Regions from separate parts of the Lysinibacillus sp. UBA6686 genome, predicted to be linked through region 2. Evidence: riboswitches for the same ligand, from Rfam matches in the RefSeq annotation. Region 2 holds a riboswitch; each other region holds the start of a gene.
The links. A riboswitch is a leader RNA that binds a small molecule or an ion and turns the genes downstream of it on or off. The one in region 2 is predicted to bind S-adenosylmethionine.
Positions count from the first base shown of each region.

Region 1: it holds a riboswitch for S-adenosylmethionine, as region 2 does, so the genes downstream of both, B2R82_RS15470 (methionine ABC transporter ATP-binding protein) here and B2R82_RS19565 (O-acetylhomoserine aminocarboxypropyltransferase/cysteine synthase family protein) in region 2, are expected to answer to the same signal.
Region 3: it holds a riboswitch for S-adenosylmethionine, as region 2 does, so the genes downstream of both, metA (homoserine O-acetyltransferase MetA) here and B2R82_RS19565 (O-acetylhomoserine aminocarboxypropyltransferase/cysteine synthase family protein) in region 2, are expected to answer to the same signal.
Region 4: it holds a riboswitch for S-adenosylmethionine, as region 2 does, so the genes downstream of both, B2R82_RS10050 (bifunctional homocysteine S-methyltransferase/methylenetetrahydrofolate reductase) here and B2R82_RS19565 (O-acetylhomoserine aminocarboxypropyltransferase/cysteine synthase family protein) in region 2, are expected to answer to the same signal.

Region 1 is NZ_DKJS01000059.1:43,802-49,790, forward strand. It holds gene B2R82_RS15455 (amidase) at 575-1,408, opposite strand; gene B2R82_RS15460 (MetQ/NlpA family ABC transporter substrate-binding protein) at 1,653-2,513, opposite strand; gene B2R82_RS15465 (methionine ABC transporter permease) at 2,575-3,243, opposite strand; gene B2R82_RS15470 (methionine ABC transporter ATP-binding protein) at 3,233-4,261, opposite strand; SAM riboswitch class I at 4,345-4,448, opposite strand; gene B2R82_RS15475 (thioredoxin family protein) at 4,505-4,816, opposite strand; gene B2R82_RS15480 (hypothetical protein) at 4,831-5,172, opposite strand; gene gcvH (glycine cleavage system protein GcvH) at 5,335-5,715, opposite strand; gene B2R82_RS15490 (arsenate reductase family protein) at 5,797-5,989, opposite strand, start outside.
Region 2 is NZ_DKJS01000074.1:18,055-24,043, reverse strand. It holds gene B2R82_RS19575 (DASS family sodium-coupled anion symporter) at 1-1,150, opposite strand, end outside; gene B2R82_RS19570 (glycerol-3-phosphate acyltransferase) at 1,347-1,979, opposite strand; SAM riboswitch class I at 2,136-2,249, shown strand; gene B2R82_RS19565 (O-acetylhomoserine aminocarboxypropyltransferase/cysteine synthase family protein) at 2,366-3,667, shown strand; gene B2R82_RS19560 (hypothetical protein) at 4,048-4,434, shown strand; gene B2R82_RS19555 (homoserine dehydrogenase) at 4,968-5,954, shown strand.
Region 3 is NZ_DKJS01000046.1:47,815-53,803, forward strand. It holds gene B2R82_RS12335 (bifunctional cytochrome P450/NADPH--P450 reductase) at 1-2,805, opposite strand, end outside; gene metA (homoserine O-acetyltransferase MetA) at 3,011-3,946, opposite strand; SAM riboswitch class I at 4,072-4,182, opposite strand; gene B2R82_RS12345 (nucleotide excision repair endonuclease) at 4,377-4,748, shown strand; gene B2R82_RS12350 (TrmB family transcriptional regulator) at 4,799-5,581, opposite strand; gene B2R82_RS12355 (TSUP family transporter) at 5,706-5,989, shown strand, end outside.
Region 4 is NZ_DKJS01000040.1:3,615-9,603, reverse strand. It holds gene metH (methionine synthase) at 1-1,020, opposite strand, end outside; gene B2R82_RS10050 (bifunctional homocysteine S-methyltransferase/methylenetetrahydrofolate reductase) at 1,013-2,860, opposite strand; SAM riboswitch class I at 2,946-3,045, opposite strand; gene B2R82_RS10045 (protoporphyrinogen oxidase) at 3,171-4,559, opposite strand; gene B2R82_RS10040 (globin-coupled sensor protein) at 4,860-5,989, opposite strand, start outside.

The DNA of each region.
Region 1 (5,989 bases), on a different contig from region 2:
AGGCAATCAAAATCCAGCTAAATCAACTGTACTAGATTATCTTACTTGCTACTCCATGTAAAGTTGTAATACACATAGGTAATCAAAATGTACATACTTATTTGGGCGTTTATCGTGCATGAGTGTAACTATTAATAGAAACTTCGTGGTTTAAGAGGTACGAGTTATTTTACGGCTGATGTTATACTTTCAAAGAAAAAAACATCTACCAAAAGAAGATAAAAATGGATAACTATCCCACTTTATATTGGATTATTTTTCTATTTTAACATACATTTTCGAGAAATAAGATAAATGTAGGAATTTTTTTACACAATGTTGTTAGAAACTTCATAAATGTTTCACAGTATATCATATTCAAATCCTTTTATAAGAATATAACAATATGAACTGAACAAATTCTAAACAAGATGAAGATTCAAGGCAGGAATACAAATAGAAAAAATCTGCTGTTTTCTCATATAAAACGGAGAAAATTTGCAGATTCTTTACTTTATGATGACAATGGGGGAAAATGGGAAAATGCCCTTTTTGCTACTTACAGGTTTTCTAAGTCATTTGAATGGCTTCTCGCCTATGGTCGCATCTCCATCCAACTTTCCAGATGGTGGATTGCAATACCTTTAAAGCTCGTTTTTTTAGAAAAATATTCTTGAACTTTGCTCAACTGCCGATTCATATATGCTTCTCCTTCTTCTGAGAAGCTAACAGAGTCTCCCTCTTTTGACTTCAAAGTTTCAACACCTACAACAACTTTTTTATTCATTTGTTTGGCATATTCGATTTCATTTTTCGCGATTTTTATAATTTCCTGTGAATTATCTCGATAAGCCATTATCGTCACACCATCCGAATGGTCAATTAACCATTCAGATAAAATACCATTACCATATTTAGTGTCGTATGAAATCTCATCATACCAAAAGGGTATATCTAATTGTAGTGGTAAATTGAACGACTGTGCTTTCTTTTTTGCTTGCACAACTAATTGTTGATAGGTCTGAATCGCAGTTGTTTGTTTTGTAGTCCAAAGAGTTGTATCATAGGGCTCAATATCTAAATGTATCCCTAAAAAACGTTGTACATCTGTTGCTTCATGTTGATAGTGCTCTAACCAATCCATAAGTTGATTTTGATATTCAATTCCATTCTCGGTAATCCAATAGCTTTCTCCAGCTAGTGCGTATATCTGGATGTCTTTAGCTGTAGCCTTTTCAATAAAGCTTTGATAAACTTTTTTAGATATTTCATAATCAATTTGTAAATAAACCTTGTTTATTTGTTTAGTTTCTAAAAACTCCAAGGTATTAATTTCGTTATCTACAAGTATCCACGGATTCCAAATCCATGTAGAACGTTCATCTTCTGTAATATTATCCGCCTTTATAATTGTACTATTAAGTGACATAAATAAAATGCATATGATCACTAACTTAAAACTTCGACTTTTAATAATTTTACACAACTCCTTTCTACAAACTAGTTATACCATATCGAAAATTTTTATAAATAGGGATATATTTCATTTTATAATTTTTCTTCATAAAGTAGGGTTTTTTTCTTAAATACCTGTTTAACCTAACTCAATTTTTACAAAAAAATAGTACAAACCTTGGTTTGTACTATTTAACAGTTTATTTTATTACAATAAATTATTTAACTGGTAGAACTGCACCTTTCCATTCTTCAAGCATGAAGTCTTGGATTTCTTTAGAAGTTAATACTTCTACTAATTTTTTAATTTCTGGTTTTGTTTCATCACCAGCACGTACAGCTATAATATTAAGGTATGGAGACTTTTCACTCTCTTCAAGAGCAATAGCATCTTCAATTGGGTTTAAGCCGTTGTCGATTGCATAGTTAGAGTTAATAAGAACTGCATCACCTTCATTATTTTCATACATTTGCACAAGCATTTCAGGTGCTGTATTTGCATCGAATTTAAAGTTTTTAGGATTTTCTGCGATATCCTTGATTTCTGCTGCTGTTTTATCAACACCATCTTTTAATTTAATTAAGCCCTTAGCTTCTAATAATGAAAGCATACGACCGTGGTCTGAAACTGAGCTAGAAAGTAAAATTGTTGCGCCCTTTGGTAGATCCTCAAGAGATTTATATTTTTTAGAGTAGATACCGATTGGCTCAATATGAATGCTACCAGCATTGACGAAATCATAGCCATTATCTTTAATTTGTAAATCAAAATAAGGAATATGTTGGAAATAGTTAGCATCAAGGTCTTTTGATGCTAAATCTTGGTTTGGTAATACATAATCTGTATACGTTTCAATTTTAAGATCAATACCTTCTTTTGCTAAAATAGGTTTTGCTTTTTCTAAAATTACTGCGTGTGGTGTATTAGAGGCACCTACAGTTAATGTCACATTTTCTTTACTATCTGTTTTATCTTCTGTTGATGCACCTGAGCTTGCATCGTCTTTTTTACCAGCACCGCAAGCCGCTAAAGCTAGCACTAATACTGATAAGAATAATCCTGTTAATAGCTTCTTCATTTTATTACACTCCCTTTTATTTTGTTCAAAGTATGTTAACGGCAGAAAACCGAAATAACCTTTAACGTTTATCTGTTTTAGCTGTAATCATATCGCCTATCCATTGAATAATAAATACGACTACTAAGATTAGAATAGTTGCCATTAATGTCACATCTGAGCGATTACGCTGGAAGCCATCCAAGAAGGCTAAGTTTCCTAACCCGCCGGCACCAATAATTCCTGCCATTGCTGTATAACCAACAAGCGCTACAGCTGTTACAGTAATACCTGAAATAAGCGCAGGTAATGATTCTGGAATTAACACTTTCCATATAATAGTAGATGTTTTAGCACCCATTGAACGCGCTGCCTCGATTACCCCTCTATCAATTTCACGTAATGCAATCAATACCATACGTGCATAGAATGGTGCTGCACCAATAATTAGTGCTGGCAACGCAGCATTGGCTCCACGGATTGTGCCAAGCAAAAATTTTGTAAATGGAATTAATAAAATAATTAACACGATAAATGGAATCGAACGGAAAATATTTACGAGTGAACCTGTTAAGAAATTAACAATTTTATTAGCCCATAGTTGATGGGGACTTGTTAAAAATAATACGATTCCAATTAATAAGCCAAGGATGAATGTTACTACGGTTGAAATAGCTGTCATATACAGTGTTTCATAGGTAGCTGCCCACATTCGCTCCCAGTCGACATTCGGAAAGAGATTAGTTAGCATTTGCAATCACCTCCGTTTGTACTTCAACTGTATTTAAGTAACCTAGTGCATCAGCCACATTTGACTCGGTTCCATCAATTTGCACAATAAGCGTACCGTAAGCACCATTTTTTGTTTGAGAGATATTACCGTGCACAATACTAACTTCTACATCAAAGTGCTTGACGAGGTGTGAAATAACGGGCTGCTCTGTTTTTTCTCCCACAAAAATTAGCTTAACAAGTTGTCCAGTTGGATAATTTGCTTTTATTTGTGCAACCGTCTCCTGCGTTTCCTTCGTATCTGTAATTTGTGATACAAATTTTTTCGTAATAGCAGCTTGAGGTGCCTGGAATACTTGTAATACCTCACCACGTTCTACTATTTCGCCTGCCTCCATTACTGCTACACGATGGCAGATTTTACGGATAACGTGCATTTCATGTGTGATTAACACAATAGTTAATCCTAAACGTTCGTTAATATCTACAAGTAAATCCAGGATTGCATCGGTAGTCTCTGGGTCAAGTGCTGAGGTTGCCTCATCACATAATAAAACCTCTGGATTATTAGCAAGTGCTCGAGCAATGCCGACACGCTGCTTTTGACCGCCTGATAGCTGTGATGGATACGCCTGATCACGTCCATCTAAACCAACAAGAGTAATCAATTCCTTCACACGTGCATCACGCTGAGCCTTTGAAACACCTGCGATTTCTAGTGGAAAAGCGATATTTTCTTCAACGGTTCTAGACCATAGTAGATTAAAGTGCTGGAAAATCATACTTACCTTTTGTCTTGCATCTCTAAGCTTTTGCCCCTTAATAGATGAAAACTCTTGATTGTTAACCATCACCGTACCAGATGTTGGCTTTTCTAAACCGTTCAATAAACGAATCATTGTACTTTTACCAGCACCACTATAGCCGATAATGCCAAATATTTCACCTTTATTTATGGAAAGGTTTACGTCTTTGACTGCTATTAATTCGCCATTTGCGGTTTTGTATTTTTTCGTAATATTTTGAAGCTGGATCATAGCGAATACTCCTTTTCTCATATAGAAAACCCCTTCACTCACAGACAAGTAGAAGGGGTCACGTATTTATACGCTCAACCGTTCTCTCATCTTTCAAAGATAAATCTTTGGGTGATTTGGCACCTTTTCACGTTGTGATGGTTGCCGGGCTTCATAGGGCACTTCCCTCCGCCACTCTTCATAAGAGTTCGATATATTCAATGTTTTAGTAATATATTTGTTACTTTACCACGCTAGCAAACTTCAGTCAATTGATTTTTTTAACAATTCGTATAAAAACGGTACGGATTGAAAAGCATAGACTTTTTCTGTCACTTTTCCGCCATCACAGACGAGTAAACATGGTACACTTTCGATTTCGTAATCTAAGGCAATCTCTTCAACAAAATTTAAATTTGCTTTGCCGATTTGAAGCTTTGGCAGTAATTGCTCAACGATCATCATCATTTTCGATGCAACTGCACATGTACCACACATAGGTGTATATAAATAAAAGGCAGCTCTTTTCCCCGACTGGACAGCCGCGACCCACTGCTCTTTTGACCATTCTTCCATTTTTTCACGCAACCTTACAAAATATATTGATTATGGATTGAGAAATGTGCTCGCAACAATATCATTGCTAATACCTTTCTCGGAGTTGTCTCAACTTCTTTATACGTTGGCATTGTACGTAAATGCTCTGCCTCTGGATAATGTCTGTCCATTAATGCCCGTAGCTTATCCCCTGATGGATCTGCATCAAAAAATGTATAAAGCTCACAGCCCTCATATGGATCAAGCAGCACTTCTAATTGATGCACACCAATTGTACCATTCGTACAAAGTATTGTGACATCTTCACTTAAAATAGGTTCAATTTGAAGCTTATCCGAACGGCCTTCAACAATTAAGCATTTTCCCTCGAACATCACGCCACCCCCATTAGACATATCCCTTTTCCTTATAGTCATTATATCAATTAAGTGTCAACGATGGTAATGTTAGACACCCATTGGAAGCGACTATCTCCCCAACCATGAAGATAATAAAAAACGTCGGTGAATGCCGACGTTTTTCTATTAGGGCTTGTCTTATTCAGCGACCATTTCTTCGTATTGCTCTGCTGTCATAAGCTTTTCTACTTCTGATGCATCAGCAGGCTCAACAACGATCATCCAAGCTTTTTCATATGGTGATTCATTAACGAATTCTGGGCTATCTTCTAAATCTGCATTTACTTCAACTACAGTACCTGAAATTGGCGCATATAATTCAGAAACAGTTTTTACTGATTCTACGCTACCGAATGGATCGTCTGTTTTGATTTCATCGCCAACTTGTGGAAGCTCAACAAAAACGATATCTCCTAATTCAGATTGCGCGAAGTGTGTAATACCAATACGTACTTTTCCATCTTCTACTTTTACCCATTCATGTTCTTCAGAGTATCGTAAGTCTTTAGGTGTGCTCATGCAAAAAACCCCTCCATAAATATGTAATATATTCACTTTCAGTGTGCCATACTTCTCCTATAAAAACAAGGATATTTACGGCTATTTCCAAGCTTGCTCAAAATCAGATTCTTTAAACCCTAACGTTACTTTTTTTCCATCAGTAACGATTGGACGTTTGATTAACATACCATCAGAAGCAAGTAGCTCAAGCTGCTCCTCATCGGTCATATCGGCAAGTTTATCCTTCAAACCAAGCTCACGATACTTCATGCCAGACGTATTAAAAAACTTT
Region 2 (5,989 bases):
TTGCTAGAATCGGCATAGTATCTAGACCGAGTGAACCAAACACTTTGTCAGATAACCATGATGCACCTTTCGTATTCAATAATACTGTGCCTAGCATAATACCTACCGCAAAAACGATAATGGTTCCCCAAGGAATATGAGGCTCCACTTCCTTCCATGTATAAACACCGATTTTCGGCATTAATAGAATAGCGATAGCAATAATTGTGACTGTTGTTGTGTCGAATGGGTGTAGCTTGCCTTCAGTTGCCCAGAAAAATAATAAAATCATTGACGTGATGATTAAACGGATTTCAGGCGCTTTTAATGGGCCTAGTTCTGCAAGCTGCTTTTTGATTACCTCTTTACCGCCTTCTATGTTACTAGTCTCAGGCTTAATCAGAGAAATCATAATGAAAAATAAAGCTATAGACATGATAATCGAGAAGGGGGCAGCGTAGAGTAACCAGGCACCCCACGAAATATCCACATTAAATTGTTCTTGAATAAAATTTAAAGCGACCATATTTTGAGCAGCTGCTGTCTTAATCCCAATATTCCAAATGGAGACGGCCTGTACGGAGGTAATGACAAGTAACGCAGCCAGTCGGCTATCACGCGGCAAACCAAATGCAGCAACCATTCCAAGTAGTATTGGGACTACTGCGCCAGCACGTGCTGTAGCAGAAGGAACAAAAAATGCGAGTGCTATAGATACTAAAATGGCACCAAAAATAATTGCTTTTGTTTTAGTCCCTACAAGTGAAAGTATCCATAGGGCGAGTCGTTTATGTAAGTTGGTGATTTGCATTGCTGCTGCTAAAAATAGAGCTGCGGCTACCAGGGCGACTGCAGAATTACTAAACCCGCTTAATGCTAATTTTAGAGCACCTGCTGTTCCTAATTCTGCTGTTGGATCGTCTATTGACGGAGCCAGTCCTAGTAAAACGGTTACCAGTGCAATAATCATGGCAGAGCTGACGGGATATGAAACTGCCTCTGTTACCCAAAGGATGACTGCGAAAGCTAAGATGGCTAAGGCCCGTTGACCCGCAACAGGTAAATCGCCGTTATTAGGTAAAAAAATAATGATGATTAATGAAGCAAAGGCTAAAGCAATCCAAAGTGGCTTTAAATTACGTTTTTCGCCTGCTTGTTGAAGTGTAGACATATTTTCTCATCCTTTCTACGATAAATATGACGATTATTGTCTATAACATCGGTCAGTAAAATGTTTTATTAAGAAAATAATTTGTCTATTTATTGGAGAAAAAAATAGTATGTAAAATACTTTGTTTTTACAGCATTAATAGTAAATAAAGAGAAAATATATGGTCATAGAAAAGACAAAAACATTCAAAAAAATATTATTTCTTTTTCTTAAAAGCTGAAGTTACTTTAGGCTCTGTTCCTTTGACTAATCGTTTAATATTTTCAATATGCAAAATGATAGCTATTCCAAAAAGTAGCAAAGCAATCATCGTTGGACCTATCCCAGGAATCCATAAAAAAGTTGCTGTACAAAAAACAAGATAAAACTCTAAAACGCCGACAATTAAATAGTTCGTTGCAAAAGATAAAATGACAAATAAAATAAGTGCAAATAAACCAATTTTCCAATCAACAGCAAGCAATATCCCTATGATGGAGGCTGTACCTTTCCCCCCGTTAAAGCCCATATGGAATGGGAAATTATGACCTAGAATGACACCAGCTGCTATGAGATAGGTGAAGAGCCAAACTTGTACCTCTGTGTATTGTGCTGCATCTGCAAGAAAGAAATGTGCACCGATAATTGCTAATACACCTTTACCAATATCAATAAGCGCTACTAGTACTCCGTATTTCCATCCAAGGGAAAGGGTTGCATTGGAGGCACCTGCATTCCCATGGCCAGTCTTTTTTAAATCTACCCCAGATAAAAACTGTGCCACTTTAGAGCCATGAAGACAGCCGATAATATAACCAACAATAATAAATAAAATGATGGTTTTAATCACAGAAATCCTCCTTTCTAAATAAATATTAAAATAGTGTATGCGTTCATACTACGTAAAGAAGCAGACTGAAGTTTCGGAAAAAATAAAATTTTAGTGTTGACAGAAAAAATGTCTATGTTTATACTGTGTAACAACGATGGAAATTGAATCTCAATACTCTTATCAAGAGCGGCGGAGGGATAGGCCCTATGATGCCCGGCAACCAGTAAGTGACGAACTTGCTAAGGTGCTAATTCCTACAGATTCTTACTTGGATCTGGCAGATAAGGGGAGGAAAACTTGCAACTGCAACCCTCTTCTTAGCTGAAGGGGGTTTTTGTTTTCTACTAAAAAATCCTCCTCATCTCCGGTACCATCGTAAAAAAATAACCATTTGGAGGTACAAAATGACAAATTTTAAACCAGAAACATTGCTGTTACATGGTGGCCAAGAGCCAGACCCAGTAACAGGATCTCGCACCGTACCTGTATATCGCTCAACGGCCTTTGTTTTTAAAGACACTGCTCATGCGCAACGTCTTTTTGCCTTAGAGGAAGCCGGCAATATTTACACACGTATTACGAACCCAACTGTAGATGTTTTTGAAAAACGCGTCGCTTTATTAGAAGGCGGTACAGCAGCAGTGGCACTTTCATCTGGTGCAGCAGCTATCGCATTTTCAATTTTAAATCTTGCAGGAGCAGGGGATGAAATTGTTGCCGCTAGCTCTTTATATGGTGGTACCTATAATTTATTTGCCAATACACTACCAAACTACGGTATTAAAACGATTTTTGTAGATGAAACAAATCCTGAGAATTTCAAAGCAGCAATCACTGATAAAACAAAAGCGGTATTCGCTGAAATTTACGGTAACCCAAGTTTAAAAGTACTAGACATTGAAGCAGTGGCTAACATTGCACATGAAAGCGGCTTACCATTAATTATTGATAGCACTTTTGCTTCACCTTATGGCTCTACACCAATTGATTTCGGTGCCGATATTGTCGTTCACTCCGCAACAAAATGGATTGGTGGACATGGAACTACTTTAGGTGGCGTTGTAGTTGATGCAGGGAAATTTGATTGGACTCGTGGTCGTTTCCCAGGATTTACTGAGCCAGATGCTTCCTATCACGGTTTACGATATGGCATTGACACAGCAGCAGCTGCATTTGCTACAAAACTGCGTGTGCAATTACTACGTGACTTTGGACCAACATTAAGTGCTGATGCAGCCTTTAATTTTTTACAAGGTTTAGAAACGCTTCATTTGCGTATCCCTAAACATAATGAAAATGCTTTAGCAGTAGCCGAATATTTACAAAACCACCCATCTGTGGAATATGTAAATTATAATGGCTTAGAAGATTTCCCTACACATGATTTGGCTAAAAAATATTTAAGAAATGGCTTCGGTTCTGTGCTTACATTTGGCATTAAAGGTGGACGTGAAGCAGGGCGTAAATTAATCGATAGTGTGAAATTATTCTCCCATGTAGCTAATGTAGGGGATGCTAAATCATTAATAATTCACCCAGCTTCTACTACACATCAGCAACTATCAGCTGAAGAGCTAATTCAAACTGGTGTAACCGAGTCGCTCATTCGCTTATCAATCGGTTTAGAGGCAGTAGAGGATATTATTGCAGATTTAGAACAAGCTATTGAGCAAGTAACAGCTTCACAACAAAGGGTTGAAGCATAAAACATAGGCTAATGTTGTGGCGTTTACGTATTTTCTCATTCGATAAGCCTCATTTGGTAATGCGTAAAACGTTGCTACATCAAGCGCTTATCTCATTCGATAAGTTATCAGAAATTTCCCATAAGTAATACCGAGTAATTTTATAAGTATTATTGACTTAAATAAAACCATGCTATATACTAGGGTATAAGTTAAACGTTCGAAAGGCTACCAACCTAGAACTAATTTTCGGCACCGATTTTTGCCTGATTCGGTGCTCCAAATGATACTTTGATTCCATTCGTTTTCATAAGTGCTCCCCCACTTTTGAAATATATAGGAGTAGCTGCCAAGCCAGCAGCTACTTTCACTAAAAAACTGATGTTAAAGGAGTGTTTGAAATGGGAAATGTTTATAGTGCACAAAACATTGCATCTTATCTTATTTATGAACTAAATGAAGGTCATGTGTTTGTGAACAACATGTCCATTCAAAACATACTGGCATCAGTTGAACGTAAATGGCAACAAATTTTTGGACATTCTGCTTTTGAGGAGAACGTTTATGCAAAAGAGGAAGGCTATACAGTAAAAGAAGTTTTTGAGGCATATGAAAAATATGGAGCAAGTCATATTCTTCTACCTGCAACAGAGTTCTATTTAAAATATGGCACATTTCAACTAGTTGAACGTACGTATGCTATACCAAATTTTACACGAGATGAGATAGAACTTGTTCAGCAAGCAATTACACAATATCGTTATCAGTTGTTAATAAAAGCTAGTTAATTCTCCCTCATATATTTGAGCTCATTCTCTGCTGCTACAGGGAATGAGCTTTTTAATTAATAAAAAAAGGGAGTAAGCTGTTTTTTAAATAATTTTATAATTATCTATCAAAAGAACAATTTTTATAGATGTTGTAACATACATATATAATAGAAGAAAGACAATCCTTTTATAAAAAAATCGTCAATAATTGTTCATAGATTATAGAACATCTTAAAAAACGTATAATAAAGGGAATGAAACCGATTTCTTCTGCACGTCTAGGGAAAACAAATGTCCTTCCTAGAAAGATTTTTCTTGTGCAATGTATGTATTTGCGTTACAATTTTCTTTAAGTTAAATTTTGAATTATTTGAATTTGTGTGCTTGTCAGTGTATCTCCATAAGACAAATTTATTCATAACTGAGAGTGAAATATCAAATATTTATACAAGTTACTTTACGGGCGTGTGCACAATTCAGAATTAGTACGGATGAAGCTAACGCTTAAATATAATGAAACTGCGGAATGTAAGTTGGAGGGAATAACAGGAATGGCAACTATAAAGGCAGCGATTTTAGGATTTGGGACGGTAGGTCAAGGGATTTACCATATATTAAACGAAAAGCGAGAAGAGCTTAGACATAAATTAGGCATTGAGTTAGAAGTAGCAAAAATTTTAGTGACAGATGCTAGCCGTGAACGCGTACCAGGCACAGCACATTTGATGACTACTAGTATGGATGATGTATTAGCTGAACCGGGCATGCAGGTTGTGTTTGAGGCAATCGTGAATGAGGAGCCAGCATTTACGTATTTAAAGCGTGCAGTTGAACATAAATGTCATGTCATCACTGCTAACAAGGTAATGTTCGCTAAAAAAGGCTTAGAGCTACAGGATCTTGCGAAAGCAAATGGCGTTTTTGTAGGCTACGAGGCGACAACGGCAGGCGGAGTACCTGTCATTAAAACAATGAAAAATATTTTACTTGTCAATGACGTAAGCCGTATTCAGGGTATTTTAAATGGAACTTGTAACTATATTTTAACGAAAATGCGTGCAGAGGGATGGTCATTTGAAATGGCACTCAAAGAAGCACAAAATTTAGGGTACGCAGAGGCAGACCCATATAATGATATCTCAGGTCAAGATTCCTTCAAGAAATTAATGGTGTTAAGTGCATTGGCATTCGGTGAGCAACCGGATTGGGCAGATGTAGAGGTAATTGGCATTGATAGTATTTCTGCTGAACAGGTAAAGGAAGCAACTGCAAAGGGTCTACGCTATCGTCACGTTGCAGAAGTAGAAAAACTGGCAGGTGGTAAGATTATAGCCAAAGTAGAGCCTTTATTGGTAGACGCAGAACATCCACTGTATCCAGTAGATGATGTCAATAATGCTGTTGCCTTAGATACGAACTATATCGGTACTTTGACGCTTGTGGGCCCTGGTGCAGGCATGTATCCTACAGCAAGTGTTATGGTTGAGGATTATGCTGAAATTATTGGTAAGCGTGCTGGATTTCTCGTGAGTATTTAACTACTTTCATCAAATATCTCCCACCTCTCTAGGTG
Region 3 (5,989 bases), on a different contig from region 2:
TTGCCCAAGGGGAATTCCTCGCTTTTTCATGGCAGCGCGAGCCTGTAAAAAACCTCTAAATGGTGCTACGCCAGTTCCAGGTCCAACCATTATAATCGATGTAGTCGCATCCTCTGGCAGCTGGAATCCTGAATCAACTGAGCGTATAAACATTACTAGTGACTCCCCTGGTTGACACTGTGCCAAATAATTTGATGCTACGCCATGATAGTCCCCTCGACCACTCCAGGCTGGTTCCCTTACGACACCTACTGTAATGCTTAGGCGTTCAGGATCTTCCTTTGGTGAACTAGAAATAGAGTAATATCTAGGCTTTAAAGGAGGTAGTAAGGCTATAAATTTTTCAAATGGTAATTCACAGGCTTCGTACATTTCAAGAAGCTCTAGCATGGATAACCGTTTATTTAATACCTGCTCCTTATAAATATCTTCTTGTAATAAATGCTCTAATTCACGTTTATGTGGCGGACACTCTGTATAAACCGCTAGCTCTCGTATTTGTATACGACTAGCAGTCTCCTGCAATTCAACACTAGTGGCAAGCACCTCGTATAAGCTAACCGGATAATCTGTAGGAAGATGCAACCCATTTCCATTAGACGAAATGATTAGCTGATCATTGGCATTCAATTTAAATCGACGAAGAACTCGATGGATGAGCTTGCTGCTATTTTTGGGTATCACGCCAAGGTGATCTCCCTCCTGATAGCTTAATTCCTTTGGCAGTGCAATTTCAATATGACGTGTACTTCGGTCACTATTGGCTGATTGAAGCTCTTCATTTTTTATAATCGATGCATAACGGGCACCGTGTTTTAAAGCAAGTGGTACCGTTGCTAAGCCTTTTACAACTTGAATGGACAATTTTGTTTGTTCTAGTAGCATATTGTCATCTAACGTTAAATCATATGTCACTTTCATGGTTCTCCACAGTTGTTCTCGCCAGTTCTCCAATTGCTTTTCAAAATCTGCACTTACGTCCGCTTCCCCATGTGGCAAAATTCTTGTAGCCCCTTTAATGGCAAGCTGTTCATCTATCGTTTGAGGGACCTTTTGATACGTATAATGCCAATTTCGATCTCCGCAGCCAAACACAGCATAATTTATTCCTTTTAGACTATTCTCATTACTATTCTCTAGCCATGCAAGAAACTTTCGAGCGTTTCTTGGGGGATGACCATTATAAGAAGAGCAAACAATTAGTACAGCGCCCTCTTTAGGTAATTTTCCAGCATACTCATCTAGCGTAGCGACTTCACTTCGAATACCATACAGAACAGCTTCATCTGCTAACTGTTTGGCAATTCTTTCAGTAGTCCCTAAATCAGAACCATAGAGGATTAGCAAAGACATTTTTGCATTCTCTACACTAGTCTTTGGTAGAGGATACATTTTTTCTTGTCGCTGAGGTGCTACTGTCTTTTCCGGATCAATTACTCGATTACGCTGCTTTACTCGAATTTTAAAATCACCTGGCTTTATCGTTAGAGTTTGCTGTATTTTTAATTGATAATTGTCATAATCGATTAATTCAAAACGCTGTAAAATCATTCCTAATACCAATGTTGCTTCATGAAGGGCAAATTGCATGCCGATACAGGCACGCTGACCATTGCCAAACGGTTTAAAGGCATGTGTAGGAACATTCTGAGAATCTTCAAAGCGCTCTGGATAAAATTGTTCCGCATTTTCACCCCACGCATTTTTATCACGATGAAGCTGTGGCAGAAGGACACTGATATTGTCACCTTTTTTAATCAGGTACTTGTCGCCAATGACAGTATCCTCTTTTGCATAAAGCTCAAAGCCAGGTGCTGTCGGCCATAATCGTAATGATTCATTTAAAATTAGGCGAATGTACTTTAGCTGTAAAATCTGTTCATATGTCGGTGTTTCTTGAGTCAAGATTTGATCAACTTCAGCATAAGCCTTCTCTAAAACTTCAGGATGCTTGATTAAAAAATAGAGTGCAAAGGACAGCAATCCGCTAGTCGTTTCATGTCCGGCTATCAAAAATGTGATGATTTGATAACGAATATTTTCATCGCTCAGTGTTTCTCCTGTGTCTGGATCTTTTATATTTAACATGCGGCCTAGTAAATCTATCTGCTCTTGTGTACCTCTTGCCTTTCGCTCCTCAATAATTTTATCTACTAATGTAAACATTGTTTCAATGTCTTCGTTAAATTGGCGCCTTGTGCCAACCATCATCAGATTTTGTATCTTTAATCGAGAACTTTTTAACATAGCTTCATTTAAAGCACGGACCATGCTCATAATAAAAGGGCTATGTGTTTCTCTATAAAAGCTATTAAAGCGATAATTGAAGCCACAAAGTCCAATTGTATCTAGCGTCAATCGTGTCATATCCTCAGGGACATCAATTTCTTCCATCGGATTTAAGCGTTCCCATTTTTGTATCAGCTGTGTGCTAATATCTATCATCATCGAATGATAATCTTTCATAGCATGTTTACTAAACGTGGGAAGTAGGATGTTATGAGCCTTTTGCCAATTCGGTTCAGTTGTTCTGCTTGTAAATAGACCATCACCGCCAAAAGCACGAACATTTTCCAACTCACTATATATCTGTTTATCAAAACGAGAAACATCACAAACATCAGCTACCAATTCATGACCAGATATTACTAAGCTAGTATAACCTGGAATTTCTAATCGATATATCGGCCCATACTCTTCTGCAAGCTTACAAAGTGATAATGTTGGCTGCTCTTTATCGATTAAAGGCAAATGGCCAAGTGGACCAAATGTTTTTGGTTTTGGAACATCCTCTACACTAATCATCATGAATCCCTTCTTTCAGTAAATTTAAAATGATAGTTAAATCTATCATTTGATAAAATAATATACCATGCATTATGTAGATTCAACTTTATAGAAATTGTAAAAGGAAAAAATGGCAGTATTTGTGAACAAAGAGTGAAATAGCAAAAGCCCAACCTCTCACTCTAATCAGTTGAGACATTGGGCTTTTGAACCTTAAATTTAATTAAATATGATATTCAATTTCATCAACGAAATCCCATTCATATGGTGTTTCCTGATAAACATAGTAATTCAACCAGTTTGAGAATAACAAATGGGTGTGGGCACGCCATGTATTAATGGGCTCATTTGCTGGGTCGTCATTCGGGAAATAGTTCACCGGGACAGCAATGTCTAACCCTTTCGCAACATCTCGTCCGTATTCATCTGCTAAGGTTGTCGCGTCATATTCAAGATGACCTGTAATCATAATGTTTTTATTATCCTTGGACTGCACAATAAATACACCAGCTTCCTCTGAATAGGACAGTAAACGTAAATCAGGGTGATTGCGTACTTCATCGATTGAAACAGATGTATAACGAGAATGTGGTGCTGTAAATAAATCACTAAAGCCACGCACTAAGTCCACTGTTAAATCTGTAATAACATGCGAGTAAACCCCTGAGCATTTTGCTGGAAGTTCAACCTTCCCGATCCCATAATGATGATATAAAGCAGCCTGTGCCCCCCAACATATATGTAGAATCGATGTAACGTTTTTCTTAGACCAATCCATAATTTGTGAGATTTCCTGCCAGTAATTCACCTCTTCAAAAGCCATTTTCTCTACAGGCGCTCCCGTAATAATCATGCCGTCAAAGCGGCGATGACGAATTTGTTGGAAAGTTGTGTAAAAAAGCTGTAAATGTGATTTACTAACATTTTTTGATTCATGTGTTGCTGTATTTAAAAATGTAATATTGACCTGCAGTGGAGTATTCCCGAGTAAGCGCAGTAACTGCAGCTCTGTCTTCTCTTTCTCAGGCATTAAGTTTAAAATTAATATATTTAATGGACGAATTTGTTGTGTTTTCGCACGATCCTCTTCCATCACGAAGATTTTTTCCTCTCGTAAATGTTCTCCAGCTGGTAAGTTCTTTGGAATATTAATTGGCATCTTGCATTCCCCTCTCTTTTATTTATAAATGTGTTAATCGTAATGATTACAATGACACTTTTATGAAATTAAAAAATCCCCCTCATTCCATGCGAGATAGAATGAGAAGGACTTTACCACGTTCACTCTTATCTCTCAAAGGAAAAACCCTTTGCTGGAATTAGCACCTTTCTAACATTTGTTAGAGGTTGCTGAAGCGTCATCGGGCCAAATCCCTCAGCTTCTCTTGATAAGATTATTTAATTAAAATGAATTGTAACATGAACAATTAAGAATATCAATAAAACATAGAATATTTCGTCATTACAATGCATGTTCAGCTCAATTTTGATGAACACTAATTATCATAGCAACATATGAAATTTTATGGTAAACATGCTGTAATTATGTTAACATATACCTTTAGTAACAGAGAGGAACGTGAACTAGCTTGATTAAAATTGAATTTCCGAAACCAGATATAGTCATTCGCCAGCGTGAGCAGGATATAAAACCTGGAGATGTACCCATTACACCATACCACGGGTTTATTGACTTCCATAAAATCACACGAGACAAAGGTGGCATTTTCTTATTTTACAATGAGAAAAATGAGCTTTTATTTGTCGGTAAAGCACGTAAAATTCGTCAACGTATAAAAAAGCATTTTGAAGACAATGTATCGCCTATGAAAAATCATCGTCAAGAAATTTTCAAAATTGAGGTATATGAAATCGAAGATCCGATGGAACGTGAAATTTACGAAACATATGCCATTAATGTTTTCCGTTCTAAATATAATGTTGATAAAGTATTTTATTAAAAAAGAATCTGCTTGCCTCTTAAGTATTAGGCAAGCAGATTCTTTATTTTTTACTCTACAAAAAATGCCTTTCGTTCTTTCGTAATCCATTCCTCAAGCTCATGATCATCTCGTCTTAGTAGACGATTAATAAGGACGTCATGCCAAATATAATCTTCTAATAAATAGATGTGAACCGGATCATTTGTAATAAAAGCGGTTTCAAGATTTGAAGGAGAATGTCCATAAATCATCTCTTGCCCATCGATAGACAAGATAAACCAATGGGGAGTGGAAGATTTTTTTGTATAATAGGTCATTCGATGCCTATCAATGGATGACACAGGCTCATCCACGTATAGCGTAATACCATGTACAGCGACCTGTTCAGCCACCTCATAAATATCCTCTCGTAATGCTTCATACATCTCTTCCCACATAGAAAGAAGTACTTTTTTCTCAGCTTTTTTTAATAATGACTGACAATAATTAATAATGGTCTGCCTGCCTTTTAGCATTAACACTTTAGGCTCCGCTTCCTGCTCCTTAGATTCTAATTTCTCTAATTGATCACTAATAGACGTAAAATTCGATTGCCAACGCTGCTGTATTTGCTGCAGAAACATCTCAACAGGAATGGAACAATAAGTTGTTTGATCAACAGCTTCCTCTTTTAGCACTAATCCTTTTTCAACGAGTACATCCAGAATGTCATAAATTCTTGCTCGAGGAATACCAGAATTTTTGCTGACCTGATAAGCACTAATATGGCTCTTTTGTACAAGTGCTGTATAGGCCTTTGCTTCATATTCTGTAAATCCTAGCTCTTTTAATTGGGCGATTAATTCATCCATCCAATCCCTCCATTTCCTTTATTATAGAATAATTTAACGAATAGAAGCCAATGAAAAAAATATCTTTACAGAGAAACGAAAATTAGTTACTATTTCAGTAGTAACTATGTAATGAGGTGTCAACATGTTTTTTGAAGTAGATGTAAATGTAGTAATTTTATTGATCGCGTTTGGGTTTCTCGCTGCTTTTGTAGACTCAGTGGTTGGCGGTGGAGGCTTAATCTCATTACCTGCTCTGTTGTTTGCGGGTTTAAATCCTGCAGCAGCGGTTGCAACCAATAAGCTAGCAGGTACCATGGGTTCATTAACCTCTACAATTTCCTTTTATCGTTCAGGACAGCTAGACATTCGTTCTGTTTTAAAATACTTTCCACTAGCCTTTGTGGGGTCATTGTTTGGCGCATGGAC
Region 4 (5,989 bases), on a different contig from region 2:
TCCAATAAATAATGGACGCATAGAATCGTCATACACTAATGACTCGATACCCGAAACTACATGACCATGAGTTTTCTCAGGTAATTGGCGTGGCTTTTCGTCTCTTAGTACCTCACGAATAGCAGCGATATGAGCTGGTGTTGTTCCACAGCAGCCTCCCACTATATTCAGCCAGCCCTTTTCTGCAAAGCCTTTTAGCTTTTGTGACAGTGACTCTGGTGATTCATGGTAGCAGCCTTCCTCGTCAGGTAAGCCTGCATTCGGGTAACAGCTTATATATCCCGTAGAAAGCTCTGCTAATGAACGAATATGGTCTGTCATGAATTCTGGACCTGTCGCACAGTTCAAACCTACAGATAGTGGTTTAATATGCTCGATAGAAATGTAGAATGCATCTATGGATTGTCCTGCAAGTGTCGTTCCCATCGGTTCAATTGTTCCCGATATCATCACAGGAAGCACTTTGCCAGTCACTTCAAATGCGCGAGATACTCCTAAAGTACCCGCCTTCACATTGAGCATATCCTGGCTGGTTTCAAGCAACAATACATCCGCTCCAGCTTCAATCAATGCCTTTGCCTGTACATAAAAGTTTTCTTCTAGCTCATCAAAGGTAATCCCACCTGTCACTGATAAGGTCTTTGTAGTAGGTCCCATCGCTCCTGCTACAAAACGTGGCCAATCAGAGGTAGAAAAATCATCCACTGCCTTACGTGCTATTTCTACAGCACGTTTATTGATTTCCTCTGCTTTTGCTCCCAGATTATATTCATTTAATACAAGAGGAGTACCTCCAAATGTATTTGTGCAAATAATATCTGCCCCTGCTTCCAAATATTTTCTATGAACCTTTTCAAGCACATCAGGTCTAGTTAGTACAAGATTTTCATTACAGCCATCATATTCCTCGCCACCGAAATCTTCAGCTGATAAGTTTTCGTTTTGTAGCATTGTTCCCATTGCGCCATCAAGAATTAAAATTCGTTTCTCAAGTTGCTCTTCAATCAAATGCTTAGCCATTTATACTTACCCCTTTTTTCTGTTCATCCAATTGCTCTATAAATTCCATTAGTTCTAGTGTCATATCATAGCGTAGGAATGGTGTAATGAGGTAAATACCATTGAAATATTCTGCGGCTACCTCTACTAATTCCTTAGCGATTGCAATTCCTTCTAGTGTCGCGTGCTCCTTATCCTCACCACAAGCCTTCATCCGTGCTAATGCGTCTTCAGATAATTTAATGCCGGGAACTTCATGATGTAAGAACTCTGCACTTTTATAGCTCGTAACTGGCATAATTCCTATATAAATTGGTGCTTCTAAATGCTTTGTCGCCTCATAAATTTCTACAATTTTTTCCTTTGTATAGACAGGCTGTGAAATAAAATAATCTGCCCCATGTTCAATTTTCTTTTCTAATCGAGATACAGCTCGGTCTAATACACGGACATTCGGATTAAACGCTGCGGCTACAGAGAAATTTGCCTTTTGACGTAGCGGCTTCCCTGAAAAAGATACACCTTCATTTAACTGTTTGATTAATTGGATAAGCTCCATTGATGATACGTCATAAACACTCGTTGCCCCTGGGAAATCCCCAACCTTTGTTGGATCTCCAGTAACCGCTAAAATATCATGAATGCCTAGTGCATTTAAACCCATTAAATGGGATTGAAGCCCAATTAAATTACGATCTCGGCATGTAATATGTGTTAACGGGCGTACCCCATGTGTTTCTTTCAATAAAGCGCCCATTGCCACATTACTTATTCTTGGCGATGCTAGGGAATTATCCGCCATCATCACCACATCTGCGCCTGCCTCATATAATTTTTTAGCACCTTTAATAAAGCCATCGATTTCTAAATGTCTTGGTGTATCTAACTCTACTATAACCGAACGTTGACGTTTTACTTTTATATGCAGTGGCTCGAATCTTGAAGGTTCTGCCTCACGTACAATCTCTACTTTCTCAGGCTTCGCTAATTTTTCTTCTACTGGAGATAATTCCTCTAAGTATTTTTTCGCTGCAGCAATATGCTTTGGTGTTGTACCACAGCATCCACCTATTAAACGGACGCCTTGATCTCGAAGTGCTACAGCTGCTCGACCAAAATAGTCTGTCTCTGACTCATAAACAACACGCCCGTCTTCTAAATCTAGAAGAGATGCATTTGGATATGCTGACATAAATGCCTTCTCAGGAAGCTCTACACCTTCAAATGCTTGAATCGTATGGAATGGACCTAAACGACAGTTAACACCTACAATATCAGCTCCAAGCGCTTCAAGTTCATGTAGAGCGTTATTTAAACTCTTACCATTTTGCAATACTCCCGGTTCATGCATTGAAACTTGCGCAATGATTGGCAACTTGGTTTTTGTTCGAAGCATTTTTAATGTCGCCGTTAATTCTTCAAAATCATAATAGGTTTCAAGTAAAAGGCCGTCTGGATTCCCAGCCAGTAACACTGTTGCTTGCTCTTCAACAGTCGCTAAAATTTCTTCTAACGTTGCATCGCTTTTTCGAATGCCTCGAATCCCCCCAATAGTCCCTAAAACAAATTGACCTCCATCTGCAGCTGCTCGCTTGGCAATCGTCATAGCTGCTTCATTAAACTGCTGAACACGCGATTCTAATCCGTAACGTGCTAATTTTATGGCATTCGCTCCATAAGTATTTGTTTGAATAATGTCGGCTCCAGCTGCGATATACTCTCTATGAATCTTTTCAATTAATTCTGGTCTTTGAACATTCATTTCCTCATGACAGTATTCCAAGCCATAGCCGTATAATACCGTACCAATTGCACCATCTGCTGTCAGAACATGCGTTTTTAACTTTTCAAGCAATCCCATAAAACTAGCCCCTCTTCCTATTTTTCTATAATAAAAAAGCCTTCTTTAACACAAAGAAGGCTTTTACGTTTCGTAATTTTGTTCCTTCTCATCTTCGACCATAGGGTCTTCTGGATTTAGCACCTGACAAAAAGTTGGTTGCTGAAGCGTCATTGGGCCAGTCCCTCAGCTTCTCTTGATAAGAATTTAGTATGAATTTTTTAAATAATTAAAAGAATCATAACGTTAACAAACGTTTGAGTCAAGACTATTTCACGTAACAAAGGATATTTCAAACGAAAAATATAATTTTTTGTCTTATATTCTGCAATTAAGATAATTTTCCAGCAATATTATCCCCTATTTTTTTACCGTTTTGAATACAAGCTCCTATACCTACACCAAAATAAGAGCAGCCTGCAATGGATAAATTTGGATAATTTGTTTCGAGCTCTCGTAATAAGCCCTGTAATGCCTCACGATGTGCTAAATCATATTTCGGCATTTGATCAATCCATCTACTTACATTCACGACACTTGGTTTTTCTTTAATCCCCAAGCTTTTTCTTACATCCTCTAAGGCAACAACTGCTAATTCTTCATCTGTCATCCTACGTAACTTCTCATACGCAGGGTTAATGCTTTTATAGAAGAGTCGAACAAGTAATTGCTCATTTGCTGAAGTATGCTTCCACTTACGGCTTGTCCATGTCGATGCATTACAGATTACATTTGAATTATGAGACACAATAAAGCCTGTTCCATCAGCTGGTAATCTACTATCGGGTACATCGAATCCTAAATAAATTGTAATAGCGGAGGCAGTATTGAATTGGTCAAAATAACGGTTCAATGTTGCATCCTGTAATAAGTGCTGTACAGTTTCATTAGGTAATGCTAAAACTACATGATCTGCTTCAATGATCGTATCATTTGCTAAAGTAACTTGGTAGTGATCTTCCTGCTTGTTGACACTTGTAGTGCTAATTCCCTTTAAAATTTCTACATCAGTTAACGTTTCTTCAAGACGATCAATTAAAGACGATAAACCATTTTTAAATGAAATAAATTTTTTATTAGCAGCTTTTACAAATTGTTCTCGATTTGCGTCAAAACCTTTAATAATACTACCGTACTCATTTTTATAATCAATTAAATAAGGTAATGTTGAGGCAATCGATAGTTGATGTAAATCTCCTGAATACACACCTGCTAATACTGGCGCTATTTGATTTTGAACAAGCTCCTCCCCTAAATAGTACGTTAAAAATTCTCCAATTGAGCTGTCTTTTGTAAAGCCTACATTTGGCATTGTCAAATCCTTTAACGCTTCTTTTTTACCTTCTTCGGATACAAGTGTGCTTTCTTCTAGGGAGTGAAGGCTCATCGGAATACCGAACGTTGAATCTGCCGGAATGGCATGGAGCTCATTATTTGTGTATATATAAGAAATCCCCGTTTCGTTGTATACCAAATCTTGCTTAAAATTAAGCTCTTCAACCAGCTCCATAACACCTTTATGACGAGCTACAATTGAATCTGCCCCTGTCTCCATAATGAATCCCTGTTCGTATTCAGAGTACAACTTACCACCTAGATATGTATTTTTTTCAACAAGCACCAGCCTTACATCTATTTTTTTTTCCTTCACTTGACGCTGTAAATAATGCATCGTACATAAACCCGTAATTCCTCCACCTAATACAACCACTGTTTCCATATTAACCGCCCCTAATTTTTGTTGTCTTCCTTTAGTATAAACCCTTTTTATTGAAAATTACGCTAAACCCTTTACAAATTTAGCAAAAATGGAGCTATCCAGTGCGAGGATAGCTCCATTACTATGACTAAATATGTATCTTTTCATGATGAAACAAAAAATACCATTGAACTTAAAATCTCGGCAATTCACTAGCTAATATTTACTAAAGAACCATTTAACACCATGTATTAATGGTTGTTATAGTGTTTATAGGCTGTAGATTTCAGTTGCCACAATAAAAATTATCCTTACCATGAATTAATTTAAGTGTTGGGCAACATTTGCTAATTTCTCAGCTGAATTCGTTACTTCTTCAAAGGCAATCCCTAGCTCATTAAGAACCTCCGCTATCGCTAATACTTCTTTTTCCATACTATCATTTTGCTCTTTTGCTTCTGTCATCGATTCTAATATTTTCGTAAATTGCCCTTCTGTTTGAACCATATTTTCCTTGCCAGATATGACCTCTTCTTGAATATTATTAAGAGAATGTGTTAGCTTATTTGTCCGTTCATTTGTTTTATGTAACAACATGGCTACTGAGGTCACAGAATCTTTTGTTTGAATCGATAGTTTTCGAACCTCATCTGCAACAATATTAAAGCCTTTACCCGCCTCTCCAGCACGGGCTGCTTCAATAGCTGCGTTTAAAGCTAACAAATTAGTCTGGTTGGCAATAGTAGTAACCACACTCATAATTGATTCCATTTCTTTGGACATACCAGTCAACTGTTCAATATTTTCTGTTATATCCTTCAGCAAGTGAATAATATTACACATGTTTTGTGATTGGCTCTTTATTCGTTCTCGCCCCTCTAATGCCTGCTTCTCAGCCATCGCCGACACCAAAAGTGAGTTTTTTGCAAACTGTTTAATTTCATCTGATTGCTTGCTTATTCGATGAAATGAGTTATTTGTTTCATGAGATATTGTAGCAAGACTTTCTGTAGACGCGACGATCTCCTTCTCCACTATTTCCTTTTTCCGTTCCATATTCTCCTTGTGCTGCTCAACAGTATTTTCAAAAGCCTCTAGTACTAATTGCTGCTCAAAATTTGAAATTTTAGAAATAGCTCGTATTGTATTCAACTGATCTTTGGGATGATGTATATACTCCTCCACTAAGTTAATAAATGATATAGATAAATTTTGGAAGGCACACATATACCATTGTGTTCTTAAACCAATATGAACATGTACTTTGGCTATTTTAGTACGTCTTTGATAAAATTCATCATCAATTGTGCCGTTAAACATTTCTATAATATGGCGGCAAAGCGTTACTTTTAATTTTTCTACAGAACTGTGACTATTAATTATACTTACTAAACTACGCTCAGTTCCTATCATTCTATAAAATCTATCAACAATATCATTAATATTTTCTA